Regions from separate parts of the Micromonospora jinlongensis genome, predicted to be linked through region 4. Evidence: riboswitches for the same ligand, from Rfam matches in the RefSeq annotation. Region 4 holds a riboswitch; each other region holds the start of a gene.
What was found. Region 4 has a riboswitch for cyclic di-AMP ahead of HNR22_RS21835 (VldE C-terminal domain-containing protein). Riboswitches for the same ligand answer to the same signal wherever they lie in the genome.

Region 1 (4,696 bases), 460 kb from region 4:
GCCTACAAGTCGGCCGGGATCTACCTCACCCACCACACGGGTGACCAGTGGAACGAGGGCAAGGCGGTTGCGCGAGCCGACGCTCGCCCCGGTGACCTGGTCTTCTTCTTCTCCGGGCTGAGTCACGTCGGGCTGTATCTGGGTAACAACCAGATGGTGCACGCGCCACGTGCCGGCAAACCGGTGCAGGTGTCCAGCATCAACACCATGCCGGTCGCCGGGTTCCGCAGACCTGGCTGATCCAGATCACGCACTGACGGCCCCCGGTCACCGACCGGGGGCCGTCGTTGTTCGTCAGCGGGGCGCGCCCACCGGGGAGGGCAACAGCTGCACGTCAGCGAGATCGACGTACATGATCCGGTGGCCGAACTGGATCTGCGCGTAGCGGTTCTTGCCGCGGATCACCGTCCAGTCGCCCGGCGACGAGCCGTCGAACGTGCTGGCCCGGTAGTACTCGCCGGCCAGCACCGCGCCGACGGCGTACCGCTGTCCGGCGGCCAGGGTGTACTGCAGCGGCGAGATCGTCTGGTAGGGCACCCCGTCCGGGTACGCCGCCTGTTCCGGGTACGCCCGCCCGTACACGGGGATGGTCGTTTTTCCGGGTTTCGGCGTGGCCACGACGCCGACGGTCCAACTGGCGGTCGGCGCGGACGCCGGGTTGTGGAACCAGGCCCGCTGCCCGAGATACCAGATGGCGGTCCAGTCGCCCTGCCGCCCGGCGAGCGCGTACGTCTGCCCGGCGGATGCCCGGGCCCCATGGTCCGACACCTCCATGGTGTTCGGGGTGCCGTCGGGGCGCAGGGCGATGTCGTTGACAAGCGGCGCGTCTGCGGACGGCGCGCTGTGCAGGATCACCGACGAGGAGCCGCGCGGCGTGCACGGCACACCAGGGGTGACGCACCCGACGAACGCCGGCTGGTTGGTGGCGTAGTCCGGGTCGATCCGGACCAGCCCGGTGGCCGGGGTGCCGGTGTCCAGCCGAGGTGCGTGCAGCAGGTCGAAGTAGTGCGTCCAGTCCCAGTAGGGGCCCGGGTCCCAGTGCATTCCCCGCACGGTCGAGGCGACGGTGCCGGGCACGTTGTCGTGGCCGATGATGTGCTGGCGGTCCAGCGGGATGCCCAGCCGCAGCGCCAGGTGCCGCACCAGTTTCGCCGAGGTCCGGTACATCGCCTCCGTGTACCAGGTGCCCTGCGCGGCGAAGCCCTCGTGTTCGAGACCGATCGACTTGGCGTTGACGTACCAGTTGCCCGCGTGCCAGCCGACGTCCTTGGTCTTCACGTGCTGGGCGATGTGCCCGTCGACGGAGCGCAGCGAGTAGTGCCAGCTCACGTAGGTCGGGTCCTGGACGAGTTGCAGGGTCGTCGCCCAGCTCGCCTCGGTGTCGTGGATGACGATGTACTCGATTTTCTGCCGGGCGGGCCGGTCGGAGAGGTCGTGGTTGCCGTAGTCCCCGTCGCCGAACGCCTCGTAGGGCGCCGGGATCCACTCGCAGGAGACGGTGCGCGGGCACTCCAGCCCGTCCGGGCGGGCCAACCGGCGCAGGCCCAGCCGGTCCAACCAGGAGCGCTCGGGCTGTACCGCGCGTGCCGGCAGGGTGATCCGCTGGCCGTCGTCGGTCACCCGGGACTCGCCCGCGGCGATGGTCGTGAAGACCTCGTCGGCGAAGGCCGCGGCGGCGTCGGCGCTGTCCGCACCGGCGTAGCGGGCCACCGCGCCGTACCAGGCCGCCGGGTCGGTGTCCGCGCCGACCGGCGCACCCAACTCCCGCTGGTACGCGCTGAGCAACGCGGCCCCACCCCGGATGTTGACCGCCGCATCGGTGCGCAGCGCCTCGGGGGTGGCACCCGTCAGTGCGGCCGCCGCGTCCACGGTCTGCAACGCGGCGGCGGTCGGTGCGGGGGCCTCGACGGGTCGGGGTGCGGGCACGCGGGAGGGCCGGGAGTCGTCACCGCGTGGGTCCTCGGCGCCGGCGTCGTGGTGGCCGCGCCCGGGTAGAGCGGTCACGTGGCGGGCGTCGGTCAGGTGCATCGGGCCGTAGCCGCCACTCGTGCTCGGTGTGCCGGCGTTGCTGTCCCAGCGGGACTCCAGATAGGAGACGCCGAGCAGCACGCCCGTCGGCACGCCGTACTCGGTCGCCGCGGTCGCGTACTGCTGCTGGCGATCGGCGGTGGGTGCGGCGGTGGCGGCCGTGGAGAGTGGCACCGCGCTCGCGGCGGCGACGACGGTCGTGGCGAGCAGTGCGCGCCAGCCGGCCGACACTGTTGGATGGTGCATCGAACCCCCTAGATTCTCGCGGGTAGAGGTCAGGTCACCATCGCGCCGCTGGAGAGTCCGCGTCAATACCTTTCCATCTATCGACTTGTTCAGAAAGAAATCTTCATACACGGTCGGTGACCCCCATCCGATCGGTACGGAGTGTCACGGCCGTACGGGTTGCGGATCGGTAACGGGCGTCTCTACTCTGGTCATTTGTCGGCCCGACAGCAGCTCTGCCCATCCCGGGCGGTAACGGACCGACACCGCCGAGTCGTTTCCGAGCGAACCGGGGACCCACGTCCCTCGGGGTGAATCCGCAGCCACTGCGGTAGGGCGCCGACTTCCCGCCCGAACCCGTCAGCTAACCCGGTAGGCGGTCAGGAAGAAGGAGTACGGAACCCCGGTGGCACTCCATGCCCCGCGGCCGTCGTCCGAGCGGTCGGCATTCGCCGTCCCGACGTCGATCGTGCCGCGCCCACGCTGGTCCCGCTTCACCACCGCTCTCGCCGCACTGGTCGGCGTCGCCGTCGTCCTGACGGGCAGCGCCACGGCCGCCCACGCCGACCCGTCCGTCGCCGAGATCGAGCGCCAGATCGACGCCGACTGGAACACACTCGAACCCATCATCGAACGGCACAACGCCACCCGGGCCGACCTCGCCGCCAAGCGCAAGCAGGCGGACGCGCTGGCCGCCCGGATCGCCCCGCTGGAGCGGCAGGTCGACGCCGCGATGGACAAGGTCAGCGCGCTGGCCGTGCGCGCGTACAAGGGCGAGACCGTCTCGACCGTCAACGCGATGCTCGGCAGCCGGTCGCCCAGCGAGGTGGTCAGCCAGCTCGAAATGCTCGACCGGTTCGCGCACAACCAGCAGCAGGACGTACGCGAGGTCGCCGACCTGCGCGACGAGCTGGCCGCGCAGAAGGCGCCGCTGGACGAGATGGTCGCCCAGCTGGCCCGCACCGAGGCCCAGTTGGCGGCCAAGAAGAAGCAGATCAACGAAGAGATCGACCGGCTGCAGAAGCTGCGCCTCAAGGTGTACGGCAACGGGGGCGGCGGTCCGCTGCGTCCCGCGCCCTGTCCGGCGAGCTACCCCGGCGGCGCCGCCGGCACGGCGGTCAAGTTCGCCTGCGCGCAGATCGGAAAGCCCTACGTGTGGGGTGCCGAGGGCCCGAACTCGTACGACTGCTCGGGTCTGATGTTGGCCGCATGGGCGAAGGCCGGGGTGTCGTTGCCGCACAACGCCGCCCAGCAGAGCCGCGTCACCAAGGATGTCAGCAAGGCTGACCTGCGCCCCGGCGACCTGGTCTTCTACTACAGCGACATCCACCACGTCGGCATGTACGTCGGCAACGGCTGGGTGGTGCACGCCTCGCAGGCCGGCCAGCCGGTCAAGATGAAGAAGGTCGACGACGGCCCGATCCACAGCTACGGCCGCCCAGGCTGACCCCGGGTGACCAGGAGGGCCCGTCGCGATCCGTCGCGGCGGGCCCTCGTCGTCTGACCGTCGTGCCTCAGCCCGTCAGCGGGTGGGCCAGGTGCGCCAGTGCTGCCAGGCGCGGCTGGGCGTCGGCCCCCGCTGGCCCTGGTAGCGCGAGCCGTAGACCGCTGAACCGTACGGGTGCTCGGCCGGCGAGGAGAGCCGGAAGATGCAGAGCTGCCCGATCTTCATGCCCGGCCAGAGGGTGATCGGCAGGTTCGCCACGTTGGAGAGCTCCAGCGTCACGTGACCGGAGAACCCCGGGTCGATGAAGCCGGCGGTGGAGTGTGTGAGCAGCCCGAGCCGGCCCAGGGAGCTCTTGCCTTCCAGTCGGCCGGCGAGCTGGTCGCCCAGCGAGATGACCTCCAGCGTCGAGGCCAGCACGAACTCGCCCGGGTGCAGCACGAACGGCTCGCCGTCTGGCACCTCGACCGCCGACGTCAGGTCGTCCTGCTGCATCGCCGGATCGATGTGCGTGTAGAGGTGGTTGTTGAAGACCCGGAACAGCCGGTCGAGTCGGACGTCGATGCTGGAGGGTTGGACCAGGGTGGGCTCGAACGGCTCCAGGCCCAGCGTGCCGGCCTTGAGCTCGGAGACCAGGTCGCGGTCGGAGAGCAGCATCGGACCACCATAGCTGTTGTCGAAAGTGCCAGGATTCGGTGCCGATGACCAGCGCGTCGAGGTCGCTGCTCGTACATTTGTTCGATAGAATGCCCACATGGCTTCCTGGTCCGAATTCGCCGCCGACGAGCCCCGACTCGCCGACGGGATCCGCGTTCTCCTCCAGCAGTACGGGCCAGGCTTCGGCTACCTGGCCACGGTCCGCGCCGACGGCGGGCCCCGGGTCCATCCGGTCTCCCCGGTCATCACCGACGAGGGCTTGTTCTGCTTCATCGTCGACTCTCCGAAGCGCCGCGATCTCGAACGCGACGGCCGTTACGCGCTGCACTCGTTCCCTCCGGA
Region 2 (4,696 bases), 1.6 Mb from region 4:
TACTGCTCACTGCCGGTGGCCGAGGAGCTGCTGCGTCGACTGCTGGCGCGCGGCGCGACAGTGATCCTGCGCGCCCACCCGTACACGGCGCAGAACCCGGCGTCGGCGCGCCAGTTGGGCCGGCTGACCGAGCTGCTCGTCGCCGACCGGGCCCGCACCGGCCGCCCGCACGTGGTCGGAGCGGCGGCCCGGGAGCTGAGCCTGACCGAGTGCGTCAACTCCTCCGACGCGCTGGTCTCCGACGTGTCCGGGGTGATCTCGGACTATCTCTACTCCGGCAAGCCGTACGCGGTGACCGACATGGGTGACGCGGGCGACCGGTTCACGGAGCGCTTCCCGTTGGCCGGTTCGGGGTACGTGCTGCGGCGGAACATGTCCAACGTGGACGCTGTGCTGACCGACCTGTTGGACACCGATCCGCTGGCCGAGACGCGCTGGGCCACCCGCCGCCGCTACCTGGGTGACTTCCCCGCCGAGGCGTACGCCGAGGCGTTCCTGAGCGCGGCCCGCCGTGAGCTGGAGCCGGTGCAGGAACTGGCCGCGCCCACACCTGTCTGACCGGTCAGCGGTACGGGTCCAGCAGCGCCAGCACCGCCGCCGGGTCCTCGACGTGCGCGTTGTGCCCGAGCCCGGGCAGTGTGGCGACCGGTACGCCGTACTCCTTGAGTTGTTCGTCGGTGACCATCGGGTCGTGCTCGCCGCGGGCCAGCACCACCGGCACGTCGGTGGCCGCGAGCAGCGCGGCCAGGTCGGGCTCACCGACGGCGAACGCGGCCGGGTCCATGGCGAGGCGCCACCGGCCGTCGACCTGACGGAGACCGGCGTCCACCACCGGGTGGTCCGGCGGGACGAGGCCGGCGAGCCCGGAGACGCGCAGGTGGCGGCGGGCCGCCTCGGCGCGGGTGGCGAACCAGCTCACCGGGCGGGCGGCCAGTTCGGCGGCGCGGGTCAGCTCCACGGGCGACCAGACCGCCTTGATGCCCAGCCCGACCACCGCGTCCACCGGCTTTCCGGCGGCGCGAGCGGCCAACGCCAGGCCGACCACCCCGCCCAGCGAGTGCCCGAGCACGACGAGCCGGTCGTCGGGAGCGAGGGCCTGCGCGATCCGCTGGGCGAAACCGGCGAAGGAGTACGACGCCAGCGGCGGCGCCCAGCCGTGGCCGGCCAGGTCCGGTGCCAGCCACCGCCCGGGCCAGTGCTGCTCGAGGTACGGCGCCCAGGGCAGCCACACGTCGCCGGTCGCACCCATGCCGTGCAGCAGCAGCAGGACCGGCCCCCGGCCGGCGTGACCACCCGATTCATCCACCACGGCGGCAGTCTCCCACGGTTCACGGCCTGGTACGAGAGTCGTCATCCGCGCCACCCCCGCGACGTGAAGATCCACTGTAGAGTTCGGCGCCTGGACGGGGAGCGTCATCTGTCGATCCCGTCGCGGAGAGGAGTCCACCGTGCTCACGAGGCATCGGTCCGCACTTGTCGCGGCCCTGGCGGTCGTCGCGCTCGGCACGGCCCTGAGCGCCCCCGCGCTCGGCACGCCCCCGAGCGGCCCCGCGCGGGGCACCGAGGCGGTCGCGGCGGCCGACCGGGTCCTGCGTGTCTACAACAACAACATCGAGAACCTGGTGGTGAACAACTCCGACGGGAGCTGCACCCGCATCTCCGGACCGGACCACCTGACCTCGATCCTGGTCGACGACGCCGGTCGTACCGGCACCAGCGGCGTGGTCGCGCCCGACATCCTGATCGTGCAACAGGTACGCGGGACCGGCCAGGCCGAGGCGTACGCCGACCAACTGTCGGCGAAGTTCGGCTACCCGGCGGGCAGCTACGGGGCGATCGTGGCGTGGAGCGACCCGGAGCCGTGGGGCAGCACGCACAAGTGCAGTTCCCAGTTGCTCGGGGACCTCAAGAAGAAGCAGACCAACGGCATCATCTGGAACAAGCGGACGCTGAGCCTGGCCAGCGGCGACGTCTCGAAATACTGGAGCGCGGGCTGGCTCAGGCCGGGCACGGCGTACGCCAACGGCGCCGGATGCACGCTGTACAAGCCGCCGAACAGCGACCCGGACAGCACCGACTTCTACAAGTGGAAGCGGACCAGCGCCATCGCGGCCCGGTTCACCATCAAGGCGACCGGCACGAGTGTGTTCGCCGCGACCATGCACCTGCCCCAGGAGAACCGGCAGAACGCCTGCGCCGGTGACGGGGACCGGGGCATCGCCAACACCGGCATCCACCTCGGCGCGGACGCGACCAGCCTGCTGAACGCGTCCACGATCCGCGTCGTGGGCATCGACGCGAACCGTACGGGCATCGGGGCCGGCACGTTGAGCGGCTACGGCATGACCGGTTACGGCTCGAAGGCCACCAGCGGCTCCAGCAAGATCGACTATCTCTTCCTGAACGGCGGTGTTCAACCGTCCACGATCGACCACACCGTCGGCGGGACGAAGTCGAACCACCTCGCGCTGTACGGCTTCATCGCGTACTGACGGCACGGACGAAGACGCCGCGGGCGCCGGCCCCTTGTGGGGGACGGCGCCCGCGGCGGTCCAGCGTGCCTGGGTCAGGCGGAGTAGCCCCGGCTCGCGATCCAGTTGGCCAGGTTGATCGTGGTGATCCAGTACGACGCGTCGGCCGGGTTCGCCGAGTCGGCGATCCGTACGGTGCGGCCGTTGTCCTTGTAACCCACGACGGCGATGTAGTGACCGCCACCGTAGGAGTGCCAGCCGCCAGCGGTGTCGGTGGCGTCGCCGACGACGTTGGCGACCACGCCACGGCCATCGGTGATGGCCTTGACCACGTCGGCCTGCAGCTGGTCCATCTGGGCCGGGCTGGGCGCGCCGGCGAACATCCGGGTCCGGTACGGGGAGCCCTTCACCTCGGCGTTGAGCACCCGGGTGGTGTCCAGGGCCGAGTTGGTGCCCATCTCGGTGGTGCCCAGCTCGGCGCCGAGCTCACCCTGGGTGCGGTCGATTCCGGCGGCGCTGAGCGCGTTACGGGTGGCTGCGGGGCCGCAGTTGTAGTACGTGTTCTGCGCCTCGTAGTCGTAGTCGAGCACCTTGGTCGCCGGCGGCTTCGGCCGCTCCGGCTTACGGGTCAGGTCGGGGTTGCTGCTGGCCTTGGCGGCGGGTGACGCGGCGGTGGTGGCCGGGGCTGCGGTGGTCGGCGCGGCGCTGGCCGACGGGGACGCCTCGCGCACCTCGCCGCGGGAGGCGGCGACGTCGCTGCGCATCTCGGCGACCGTGGTCGCGGTGCGCTGGCCGGCCGGCGCGTCGTCGGCGGTGGTGAGCAGGGCGCCGGTGGTGGTGGCGATGGCGAGGGCCGCGGCGGAGGCGGCAACGATCTGGTACGGACGCTCGGTGGTGAGGCGGCGGAGCTGACGCTTCAGGGTGTGCTTCACGGGGTCCTCCACGGATCGGGGGGAGAGCGGCACACCGGGGCCGGACCGGCATCCGGGCAGGCGCCAGCGCGCGGACGATGGTCCGCGGATGGTGAACCGCTCAGGGGAACGCCCGGCGCGGCCGGGCGGTTAGGCGATGACCCGGGGGGGTCAGCTCACCGTCACTGGACGAATGAGCGGGGGCACCGCTACGCCGTGGAGGCGAAGGAACAACCGAGGGGTGGAAAGGTGCTGCACGAGGATGGAACTCCTTCCGACACCGCCTACCGGGTTAGCTGACGGATTCGGGCGGGAAGATCGCCCTACCGCGGGCCGTGGCTCGCGGATTCACCCCGGACTTACTGATGGGTCCCCGGTTCGTTAAGCACGATTGAGCGGGTCGGCGCGGCGTCGCCTCTTGCGATCGGTTACCGCACCGGACGGGACGACACTACTGGGCCGTCCACACCCTGCCAAGCCAGGTTCACCTGCGTAAACCCGAATTCACGCGGCAATTTCTGCGCGTATTGCCGATGACGTGACTCGATGGGACAAGCGGTTACGGCGACGCCAACGGGCGACAACCGGACAGGTCGTCGAGAATGCGGCCACAATCACGGGAACAATCGGGCCGATCGCGCCGGACGACCGATTCGGCATCGGCGTGACCCGGCTCACGTCACGGATCGGGCTCAACTCGCCCGGGCCGGGCGCCACCGTGCCACGACGGCGGGTCGGAACACCCCGGTCGCCGCCCGGCGAGCGGGCAGCGGGGCCGGTCGCAGCCGGGCCGCCGCCGCGTACGCCTCAGCGGTGAGGACGCGCGCCGACTCGGCGGCCAGCTCCGCGTCGCGCCACGCGGCCCGCTCCCGGGTGGCGGCAGCGTCGTAGTCGGCCAGTCGCGCGTCCCGGATCGCCCGGCTGAGCAGCACCTCCTGCTCGACCGGATGCCGCCGGGGATCCCAGCCGCGCCGGTGGGCGAACACGTCGCCGAGCTGCGCCATGGTCAGGTCGCCCCGCCAGTACGCCGCCATCGCCGCCCGGTGCAGATAGCGCTCCCGGGCGGCGTACTCGGCGGGGGTGTGGGGGGTGCAGGGGGTGGGTAGCGCCCCGGCACCCGCGAAGCGACGGGCGGCGGTGTCCGCCTCGTCGTACTTGGCCCAGGCCCGCTCCATCTCCTCCTGAGCGGTCAGCCAGGCAACACGTCGCCGCTGTGCGGTCCTGGCCGCGCCGGCCGCGGCGACGGCCACCTCCTCGGCGTACCGGTGCAGGTCGACGGCTTCTGCGGCGGCCACCTCCCGAGCGGTGGGCACG
Region 3 (4,696 bases), 4.3 Mb from region 4:
GGCTCACGGGTGACGAGCGGATGGCGGCCCTGGAGGCGGAGGCGGAACGACTCGCCGCATACGGCGCCACCCGGCTCAGTCGCCACGAGCCCGCTCCCCCACTGGGTGCCGGTCACCTCGTCATGGCCGACCCGGAGGGCAACGAGTTCTGCCTCGACTGATCGGGTGTTCGCCCAGCTCATTGCCGAGATGGCCGCCCGCCATGCGAACATGTGTACGTGTCGTCCGGCGCCAGCATCCTGCACGCCGACCTGGACGCCTTCTACGCGTCGGTCGAGCAGCGTGACGACCCGCGCCTGCGGGGGCGGCCGGTGATCGTCGGCGGCGGCGTGGTCCTCGCGGCCAGTTACGAGGCGAAGGCGCGAGGCGTACGCAGCGCGATGGGTGGTCAGCAGGCGCGCCGCCTCTGTCCGGACGCGATCGTGGTGCCGCCCCGGATGTCGGCGTACACGGCGGCGAGCCGGGCGGTCTTCGAGATCTTCCGGCAGACCACGCCACTGGTCGAGGGGCTCTCCATCGACGAGGCGTTCCTGGACGTGGGTGGCCTGTGGCGGCTGGTGGGGTCGCCGGCCGAGATCGCCGAGCGGCTGCGCCGGGAGGTTCGTGAACGGGTCCACCTGCCGATCACAGTGGGTGTGGCCCGCACGAAGTTCCTGGCGAAGGTCGCCAGCGGGGTGGCGAAGCCGGACGGTCTGCTGGTGGTCGCACCGGACGCCGAGTTGGCCTTCCTGCACCCACTGCCGGTCGAGCGGTTATGGGGCGTCGGCCCGGTCACCTCAGCGAAGCTGCGGGAACGCCGGATCCGTACGGTCGGTGAGGTGGCCCGGCTCGGTGAGGCCGCCCTGGTGTCGCTGCTCGGGTCCGGCGCCGGCAGGCACCTGCACGCCCTGGCGCACAACCGCGATCCTCGCTCGGTGCAGGTCGGCCGCCGACGCGGCTCGATGGGCGCGCAGCATGCGCTGAGTCGTACCCCGCACGCCCCGGCGGAGCTGGATGCCATCCTCGCCGGCCTGGTCGACCGGGTCAGCCGCCGCATGCGGGCAGCGGGACGGTCCGGTCGCACTGTGGTGTTGCGGCTGCGGTTCGGCGACTACACCCGGGCGACCCGCTCGCACACCATCGGCAAGGCGACCGCCGACACGACGCCGCTGCTCGCCGCCGCGCGCACGTTGCTGCGAGCCGCGTTGACCGAGATCGATCGTCGGGGTGTCACCCTGATCGGTGTCTCGGTGGGCAACCTGGACGACAACCCCGTGCAACCGGAGCTGCCGTTTCACCGCGATCCGGGCGCGGAGTTGGACGCTGCGGTGGACGCGGTCCGCGACCGGTTCGGCTCAACGGCGCTGACCCGAGCGGTCCTGCTCGGCCGGGAGCCGGGCGTCGAGATGCCGCTGCTGCCGGATTGACCGATCTGCGTGCGGCGTCCCGGCGACCGCTGCGACCGGAGACACATCACAGCAGGTCGGCGGTTTAGCCGGCGGCTGGCGGGTGACCCTTGTGGGGTACAGCCTGACAAGGGGGGACCCACAATGTCCGACGACGACACCAGCAACCGGCCGAGTCGCACTGCCGAGCGGCCGCACGACGTGACCGACCCGCTGCTCTGGCAACTGGCGATCGACGTGCTGAGCGCCCACGAGCCGGACGACGAGGGTCAGTGCCGCAACCTTCAGTGCGCCGGGCAGTCCTGGCCGTGCGCGGCCCGCGCCGGCGCGGAGCAGTCGATACGACTGGCCCGCAGCACACCGGCCCCCGCCGACGAGACCATCGACGACGACAGCGAGCAGCGCGGCACGGGCTGGTCCGGGGAGAGCAGCGCGCCGGCTCCCCGCTGGGGCTGGAACGCCGGTCCGGTCACCTCGCAGCGAGGGCCGAAGACATCCGCCTCCGCGGCGTGACGGCTTCCCCCCGGGGTACGAGCGCTCGGGCTGATGGGCATCACACGTACGAACGCTCGGCCGGTGACCCGGCCGAGCGTTCGTACGTGATCCGTCAGAGGCTGAGCCGCTGACGCGGGAAGACCGTCAGAGGCTGAGCCGCTGCCCCGGGAAGATCAGACCCGGGTCGGCCCCGATCAGCTGCCGGTTGTGCTCGTAGAGCGCCTGCCAACCGCCGGTCACCCGGTGGCTGTCAGCGATCTCCGACAGGGTGTCGCCCGGCTTGACCAGGTAGGTCTGGCCGCTCGAGGTCGGCGCGGTGCGCTCGTGGTTGCGGGTCGCCGGCTGCTCCCGCCGCGAGGGCCGCTCCTGCTGCTCGGTGGGCTTCGCCGTGGACTTGGCGGTGGACTTCTGCGTGGACTTCGTCGACGGCTTCGCGGCGGAGCCGCCCTTCTTGCCGCAGGTCGGCCATGCGCCGATGCCCTGCCCGTCGAGCACCTTCTCGGCGATGGCGATCTGCTCGCCGCGGCTGGCCAGGTCGGCGCGGGCGGCGTACTTCTTGCCGCCGTAGCCGGCCCAGGTGCCCTGGGAGAACTGCAGGCCGCCGTAGTAACCGTTGCCGGTGTTGATCTTCCAGTTGCCGCCGGACTCGCACTGGGCGATCGCGTCCCAGTTGACCGCGGCCTGCGCGGGGGCGGCCGGGCCGAAGAGGGCGACAGCACCGGTGACCGCACCGACGGCCAGGGTGCCGACGGCGAGGCGGCGGGCGGTGACCCGTCGGTGACGGGGCGTGTAGACAGACGTCATGTGAACTTCCTCCACGCCGGCGAGGTGAGCTGTCGGGTTCGGGCCGAGGAGCCCGGCCGCACGATGGCGGCTTCACCCCGAGGTGACGTGCACCGAGGAACGTTTGGGTCCCCCGCTCCTGCCCTGGTGACTGGGTTCCGCCGACCGGGGGCAGGATTTGGCGTTGCCGGCCGTGGTGTCCGCAGTGGCGAACCCGACCGACGTTAGGCACGGTCGGTGACGATCGCCCAACCCCTGTGAAGTTCTTCACCGGGGCGCGCTGGACGGTTCGCTCAGCGGTTGCGGGCCTGCCGTCTCTGTGCAGTGACCACGATGGACCGTTTGCGATCAGGTGCCCGCAGAGGTGGCCGGCCGGCGGGGTCCGCTGCGCGGGAGGCCCGCCGGCCGGAGGGGTACGCCAGCTACAGGGTGCGCGCCAGCCGGTCGGCGAGCGTCCGGGTGAAGCGGGCCGGGTCGGTCAGCTCACCGCCCTCGGCGAGCACCGCCAGGCCGTAGAGCAGCTCGGCGGTCTCGGTCAGGGCCATCTGGTCGCTGCCCTGCTCGTGGGCCTTGCGGAGCCCGGACACCAGCGGGTGACCGGGGTTGATCTCCAGGATCCGCTTGGTCGGGGGAACCTCGTGCCCCATCGCCCGGTACATCTTCTCCAGAGTTGGGGTGAGGTCGTGGGCATCGCCGACGACGCAGGCGGGCGAGGTGGTCAGTCGCGACGACAGACGCACCTCCCGGACACTGTCGGTCAGGGTGGTGCCCAGCCAGTCGAGCAGGGCGGCGAACTCCTGACGCTGCTGCTCGCGCTCGGCCTCGGCCTGCTGCTTCTCCTCGTCGGTGTCCAGGTCGATCTCGCCCTTGGCGATGGACCGCAGCGGCCGACCGTCGTACGCGCCGACCCGCTCGACCCACACCTCGTCGACCTGGTCGGTGAGCAGCAGCACCTCGTGGCCCTTGGCCCGGAACGCCTCCAGGTGCGGCGAGTTCTCGATGGCGGCCCGGGACTCGCCGGTGGCGTACCAGATGTCGCTCTGGCCGTCCTTCATCCGTGAGACGTAGCCAGCCAGGTCGGTGGGCTCGGCGGGGTCGTGGGTGGAGGCGACCGACAGGAGGTCCAGCAGGGTGTCGCGGTTGTCCGTGTCGTCGATCAGCCCTTCCTTGACCACCGCGCCGAACTCGGTCCAGAAGGTGCGGTACCGCTCGGCGTGGTTGGCCTTGAGGTCCTTGACCGTGGCGAGGATCTTCTTCACCAGGCGACGGCGGACGGTCTGGATCTGCCGGTCCTGCTGGAGGATCTCGCGGGAGATGTTCAGCGACAGGTCGTGCGCGTCGACCACGCCCTTGACGAAGCGCAGGTAGGTCGGGACCAGCGCCTCGCAGTCGTCCATGATGAAGACACGCTTGACGTAGAGCTGGACACCGCGGCGGCCCTGCGGGGAGAACAGGTCGAGCGGGGCGTGGCTGGGCAGGAACAGCAGCGCCTCGTACTCGAAGGTGCCCTCGCCCTTCATGTGCACGACCTCGAGCGGGTCGGCCCAGTCGTGGCTGACGTGCTTGTAGAACTCGTTGTACTCGGCGGCGTCGACCTCGTCGCGGGGTCGCGCCCAGAGCGCCTTCATCGAGTTGAGGGTCTGCACCTCGCTGGTTGCGGCTTCGCCGTCTGCGCCGGGCCGCTCGACGCTCATCCGGATCGGCCAGGCGATGAAGTCGGAGTATCGCTTGACGATCTCCCGGACGGTCCACTCGGCGGTGTAGTCGTGCAGGTTGTCCTCGGTGTCGACCGGCTTGAGGTGCAGGGTCACCGTGGTGCCCTGCGGCGCCTCGTCGACCGACTCGATCGAGTAGGTGCCCTCGCCGGTGGACTCCCAGCGGGTGCCGCCGGTCTCGCCGGCCTTGCGGGTCAGCAGGGTGACCCGGTCGGCGACCATGAACGCGGCGTAGAAGCCGACGCCGAACTGGCCGATCAGGTCCTGCGAGGCGTGGGCGTCGGCGGATTCGCGCAGCTTGCGCAGCAGCTCGGCGGT
Region 4 (4,696 bases):
CTCAGGGGCACCTGCGGGCGGTGGTCGACGCGGTGCTGCCCAGCCTGCGCCGTGCCGAGGCCGAGGGTGTGCAGGACATCGACGGCATCGTCGACATCCACATCGCACAGACCGTCGAGACGCTGCTCGGGCAGTCGCCGGTTCTGGCCGACGAGGTGGCGCAGGGGCGGTGCGCGGTGGTGGGTGTGTCGTACCGGCTCGCCGCCGGAGCGGTCCGCCCGGTGGCCGCCGTGCCGGCCGGCTTCGCGACGCTCGACGGGGAGGCCGGGCCCCTCGACCCGGCCGCGCCCGCCGCCGCCTGACGCGACGAGGGCCGCTCCGCGCGACGCGGAACGGCCCTCGGCGAGGGTCCTGCGGGTCAGAGCAGCGACATGTGGACGTGGTCGGTGTGGTTCGACGGTCCGCTGTACGAACTCCAGCCGGTCGCCGGGAACCAGATCTGCCGGTTCCAGATCACGTAGTAGATGCCCAGCCGGTCGGCGTTACGGATGAGGAAGGCGGCGACGTTGTTGCCGTACCTCCGGGTGTCATCGTTGTGCCACGGGGCGAAGCCGCTCTTCTGCAGCGACCAGTCGCAGGCACGGCCCTTCGGGTGCTCCCACGGCCCACCGGAGCGGTAGCAGCCGACGAACCGGTTGTAGCCAGCGGCCTTGACCTCCTTGTACGCGTGCAGGGTGCGGGGCGTGACGCAACCGGACGTGGTCGGGTCATTCTCGCTGCACGACTGCGGCTTCCAGTCGCCGTCGGCGGTGCGACCCGGGCCGATCTTGGCGACTTTCGAGGTGGCGTCCACCAGACCGCCGGTGAAGCCCTTGCCGCCGACGAGGGAGAGCGCCTTGTCCGCCTCGCTCTTCCGCTTCGCCATCAGGGCGGCCTGCTTCTGCTGCTCGCGGACCTCCGCGTCGAGGAGCAGCTTGGCCTGCTCGGCGCGGGCCTTAGCCGCGTTGACCTCGGCGAGCTTCTTCTCGTTGACCATGTTCATCTCGTCGAGCACCGCGGCGCGCTGGACGAAGGCGTCGGGAGCCTTGCTCTCCAGCAGCATTGCGAGCGCGCCGATCCGGCCGGTCCGGTACGACTGGGCGGCGATCAGCCCGACCTGTGGGGTCAGCGCGTCCAGGTCGGCCTTGGCCCGGTCGACCTCCAGCGCCAACTCCAGTTGCCGCTTCTTGGATTTGTCCAGTTGGGACTTGGCGGCGGAGTAGTCGCGGTTGGCCTGCTCGATGACGTCGGTGAGCAGCTGCGGCTCGCCGTCCTCCTCGTGCCCGGACGGTGTGGGTGTCGTCGGGGCGGCGTGGGCCGGGAGGGGCCCGGCGAGCACGGTCAATGCGGCGATCACGGCCACCACGGGTGTCAACCAGCGGCGTAGGGGTGCCGTCACAATGTTCCCTTCCGTCGACCGCCGACCGGGTTAGCTGACGGGTTCGGGGCGGAAGTGGCCCCTACCGCTGACGCGGATTCACCCCACGTACCTGGGTCCCCGATTCGCCGGTTGGCGATTGGGCGGTGGCACCGCAGGCGCCGCTTCGCGCCTTCATCGGTAACCGGCAGCGAGGTTACCCGAGAGTCGGCCGGGTGAGCTACGCCTGGATGCCGACCAAAAGCGTCATTTCGCCATAGCGTTGAGTGACCAGTGACGTGGTTCTCAGGGTGGAGGTCCGATCTGGTCACGCTGAGGAGTGTCACCATGCCGTATCCGTGCTCCTGTTCGACTTTGGCCACCCGTCGGTGGCGGTGGATGGGGGTGGGATCCGCGTCGGTTCCGGCTCGTCGGGGCGACCCGCTCGCGGAGAGATGAGTGCGGCCAGTGCCTCCGCCCGGTCCGGCTGAGGTCGCGGGGCGGAAGCGTCGGCGGACGGTGTGGCGTCCGCGCGCCCGGCCGCGGTCACCACTGCGGCCAGCCCGGTGGTCAGAGGCACGGCGGCGATCAGGCCGAGGGTGGCGACCGCGCTGCGGACGATCTCCTGCGCGAGGAACTCGCTGGTGAGGATCTGCCCGATCGGCCGCGCGTCGGCGGTGAGCAGGAGCAGCAGGGGCAGCGACGCGCCCGCGTACGCCAGCACGATGGTGTTGACAGTGGAGGCGATGTGCGCGCGGCCGACCCGGGTCGCGGCGCGGTAGAGCTGCAACCGGGTCAGGCCAGGGTTGGCGTGTGCCAGCTCGGTGACGGTGGCCGCCTGGGTGACCGTCACGTCGTCGAGCACCCCGAGCGAGCCGATGATGATCCCGGCGAGCAGCAGACCGTGCAGGTCCACGTCGCCCTGAAACATCGACAGCGTGGTGGCATCCTCACTGCCGAAGCCGGTGAGGTGGGTTGCCGCCGTGGCGATGGTGGCGAGCACGCCGGTCAGCACCAGGCTGCCCAGGGTGCCGAGCACCGCGACCGAGGTCTGTGCGGTGACCCCGTGCGTCAGGTAGAGCACCACGAACATGATCAGGGCGGCGCCGACCACCGCCACCAGCAGGGGCGACTTGCCGGCGCCGATGCCCGGCAGCACGAAGGTGAGCAGGATGGCGAAGCTGGCCGCCAACCCGGCGAGTGCGGCCAGACCCCGCCACCGACCGAACGCGACGATCGCCGCGGCGAAGACCACCGCCAACCACAGCATCGGGGTGCCGCGCTGGTGCTCGGCGATGTTCCAGTTGCTGGTGGTGGGATCGGTGGGATCGGTCAGCTCGACCAGGATGACCTCGTCGCCGACCGCGACCCGGGGTGCGCCTGGCCCGTCGGGCACGGGTGTCTGCACCTGCTGGCCGGCGGACGGCCCGTCGTCCACCCGGACGTCGACAGTGCCGCACGGCCCGCCGCCGACGCGTGGTGTGCCCTCCGGGCTCGACGGCGTCGGCGGGCATGGTTCGGTCACCACCCGGGTCACCGTGCCGGGGAAGCGCGGCACGCCGGCCCCGCCGTCGGTCTCCGGTGACCCACCGCGCGGCCAGAGCAGCAGTGCCGCGAGCACGGTGGCCACGAAGAGGGGCACCACCGTCATGATGAGGATCCGCCGGACCCGGGGCGGGGCGGACGGAGCGGGGCGGGTGTGGTCGGAACCCAAGGCGAGACTCCCAACGATCCGGTGCGGGGTACGTGTCAGTGGGCCGGTCGGTTCATCCGCACTGCGGAATCGCGGCGGGAGACGCGGCGGGTCGCTGACCGGCGACCACCCGATCACGGATGGTCAGTGCCCGGCCCGGGCGGCCAGGAGCGACGCCACCAGGTGGCGACGCCGGTGCCCGTTCGTGCAGCGGCATGCGGGGGGTCATCGTGGGGAATGCTAACCAGCCCGGCCCGGGGGCGCAGGTCGTGACGGAGTGTCGTCGGTCGAACCGCCCGCGTGCCGGCGCCGGACTGAGGGGCGTCAGCCGCGCTTCATCAGCCGGCCGACCGCCGCCATCATCTCGGTGGCCATCTCGTCGGCCCGGCCCTCGGCCGCACCCTCGTGCATGCAGTGCCGGGCATGCCCGTCGAGCAGCCCCAGCGCCACCTTGTCGAGTGCGGCCTGGATGGCGGAGATCTGGGTGAGCACGTCGATGCAGTAGCGGTCGTCGTCGACCATCTTCTCGATGCCGCGGACCTGCCCCTCGACGCGGCGGAGCCGCATGAGCAGCTGATCCTTGCTGGCGGTGTACCCGCGGATCGGGGTGGGTGCGGTCATGCGATCCAGAATAGCGTACCCCTGGGGGGTATGGTACGGTCGCCTTCAGGTGGGATACCCCCACCGGGTACGGGTAATTCGTTCAGGGAGGCGTTCCAATGGTCAACACGACGTACCAGGTGCAGGGCATGACCTGTGGGCACTGCGTCAGCGCGGTGAGCGCCGAGGTCGGCGCGATCCCGGGCGTGCAGGACGTCCAGGTCGATCTCGCGGCCGGCCGCGTCACCGTCAGCAGCGACCAGCCACTGGACCCGGCAGCTGTCCGGGCTGCCGTCGACGAGGCCGGCTACGACCTCGTCGACGCGTGATGGGAGGGCGGGCATGCGCACCGTGACGAGACTGGCCGGGTTCGCCGTGGGCCTCGCGGCGGTCTTCGGCACGACGTACGGGATCGGCCGGGTCGTCGACCGCGCCCCGGTGGTCGAGGGCCGGCACGACGGCGACGCCACCCATGCGACGGACGAGCACGACGAGACGACCGACCGGCTCCCCGGCGGCCTGCTCGTCTCCGACCGGGGCTACACCCTCGAACCGGTCGACGCCCCGGCCGACGAGTTCGCCTTCCGGATCGCCGGGCCGGACGGTCAACCGGTGACCCGGTACGACGTGGCGCACGACAAGCAGATGCACCTGATCGTCGCCCGGCGGGACCTCTCCGGCTTCCGCCACGTGCACCCCGAGCTGGCACCGGACGGCACCTGGCGGGTCGACACCCCGCTGGCCGGCGCCGGGCAGTGGCGGGCGTTCGCCGACTTCACCCCGACCGGGGGCGAGCCGCTGACCCTCGGGGTGGACGTGACCGTCCCCGGTGAGCTGACCGAACGGCCGCTGCCCGCCCCCTCGACCAGCACCACTGTCGACGGCTACACGGTCACCCTGACCGGCTCGCCGCAGCCCGGCCGCACCTCACCGCTGACCCTGACGGTGAGCCGGGGCGGGCAGCCGGTCACCAACCTGGAGCCCTACCTGGGCGCGTACGGGCACCTGGTGGCCCTGCGCCGGGGTGACCTGGCGTACCTGCATGTGCACCCGGACGGGGCTCCCGG

Region 1: it holds a riboswitch for cyclic di-AMP, as region 4 does, so the genes downstream of both, HNR22_RS31890 (NlpC/P60 family protein) here and HNR22_RS21835 (VldE C-terminal domain-containing protein) in region 4, are expected to answer to the same signal.
Region 2: it holds a riboswitch for cyclic di-AMP, as region 4 does, so the genes downstream of both, HNR22_RS29050 (C39 family peptidase) here and HNR22_RS21835 (VldE C-terminal domain-containing protein) in region 4, are expected to answer to the same signal.
Region 3: it holds a riboswitch for cyclic di-AMP, as region 4 does, so the genes downstream of both, HNR22_RS02025 (LysM peptidoglycan-binding domain-containing protein) here and HNR22_RS21835 (VldE C-terminal domain-containing protein) in region 4, are expected to answer to the same signal.

The regions. Positions count from the first base shown of each region.
Region 1 covers NZ_JACCHK010000001.1:4,423,733-4,428,428, forward strand. The annotation lists gene HNR22_RS19665 (C40 family peptidase) at 1-240, shown strand, start outside; gene HNR22_RS19670 (N-acetylmuramoyl-L-alanine amidase) at 295-2,274, opposite strand; cyclic di-AMP (ydaO/yuaA leader) riboswitch at 2,511-2,646, shown strand; gene HNR22_RS31890 (NlpC/P60 family protein) at 2,660-3,700, shown strand; gene dcd (dCTP deaminase) at 3,776-4,354, opposite strand; gene HNR22_RS19685 (pyridoxamine 5'-phosphate oxidase family protein) at 4,452-4,696, shown strand, end outside.
Region 2 covers NZ_JACCHK010000001.1:6,445,187-6,449,882, reverse strand. The annotation lists gene HNR22_RS29065 (CDP-glycerol glycerophosphotransferase family protein) at 1-558, shown strand, start outside; gene HNR22_RS29060 (alpha/beta fold hydrolase) at 563-1,354, opposite strand; gene HNR22_RS29055 (hypothetical protein) at 1,449-2,492, shown strand; gene HNR22_RS29050 (C39 family peptidase) at 2,567-3,415, opposite strand; cyclic di-AMP (ydaO/yuaA leader) riboswitch at 3,649-3,790, opposite strand; gene HNR22_RS29045 (hypothetical protein) at 4,075-4,696, opposite strand, start outside.
Region 3 covers NZ_JACCHK010000001.1:585,067-589,762, reverse strand. The annotation lists gene HNR22_RS02040 (VOC family protein) at 1-161, shown strand, start outside; gene dinB (DNA polymerase IV) at 219-1,406, shown strand; gene HNR22_RS02030 (hypothetical protein) at 1,530-1,898, shown strand; gene HNR22_RS02025 (LysM peptidoglycan-binding domain-containing protein) at 2,025-2,684, opposite strand; cyclic di-AMP (ydaO/yuaA leader) riboswitch at 2,685-2,856, opposite strand; gene htpG (molecular chaperone HtpG) at 3,086-4,696, opposite strand, start outside.
Region 4 covers NZ_JACCHK010000001.1:4,883,358-4,888,053, forward strand. The annotation lists gene HNR22_RS21830 (carbonic anhydrase) at 1-302, shown strand, start outside; gene HNR22_RS21835 (VldE C-terminal domain-containing protein) at 359-1,378, opposite strand; cyclic di-AMP (ydaO/yuaA leader) riboswitch at 1,383-1,513, opposite strand; gene HNR22_RS21840 (YibE/F family protein) at 1,680-3,050, opposite strand; gene HNR22_RS21845 (metal-sensitive transcriptional regulator) at 3,354-3,650, opposite strand; gene HNR22_RS21850 (heavy-metal-associated domain-containing protein) at 3,749-3,958, shown strand; gene HNR22_RS21855 (hypothetical protein) at 3,972-4,696, shown strand, end outside.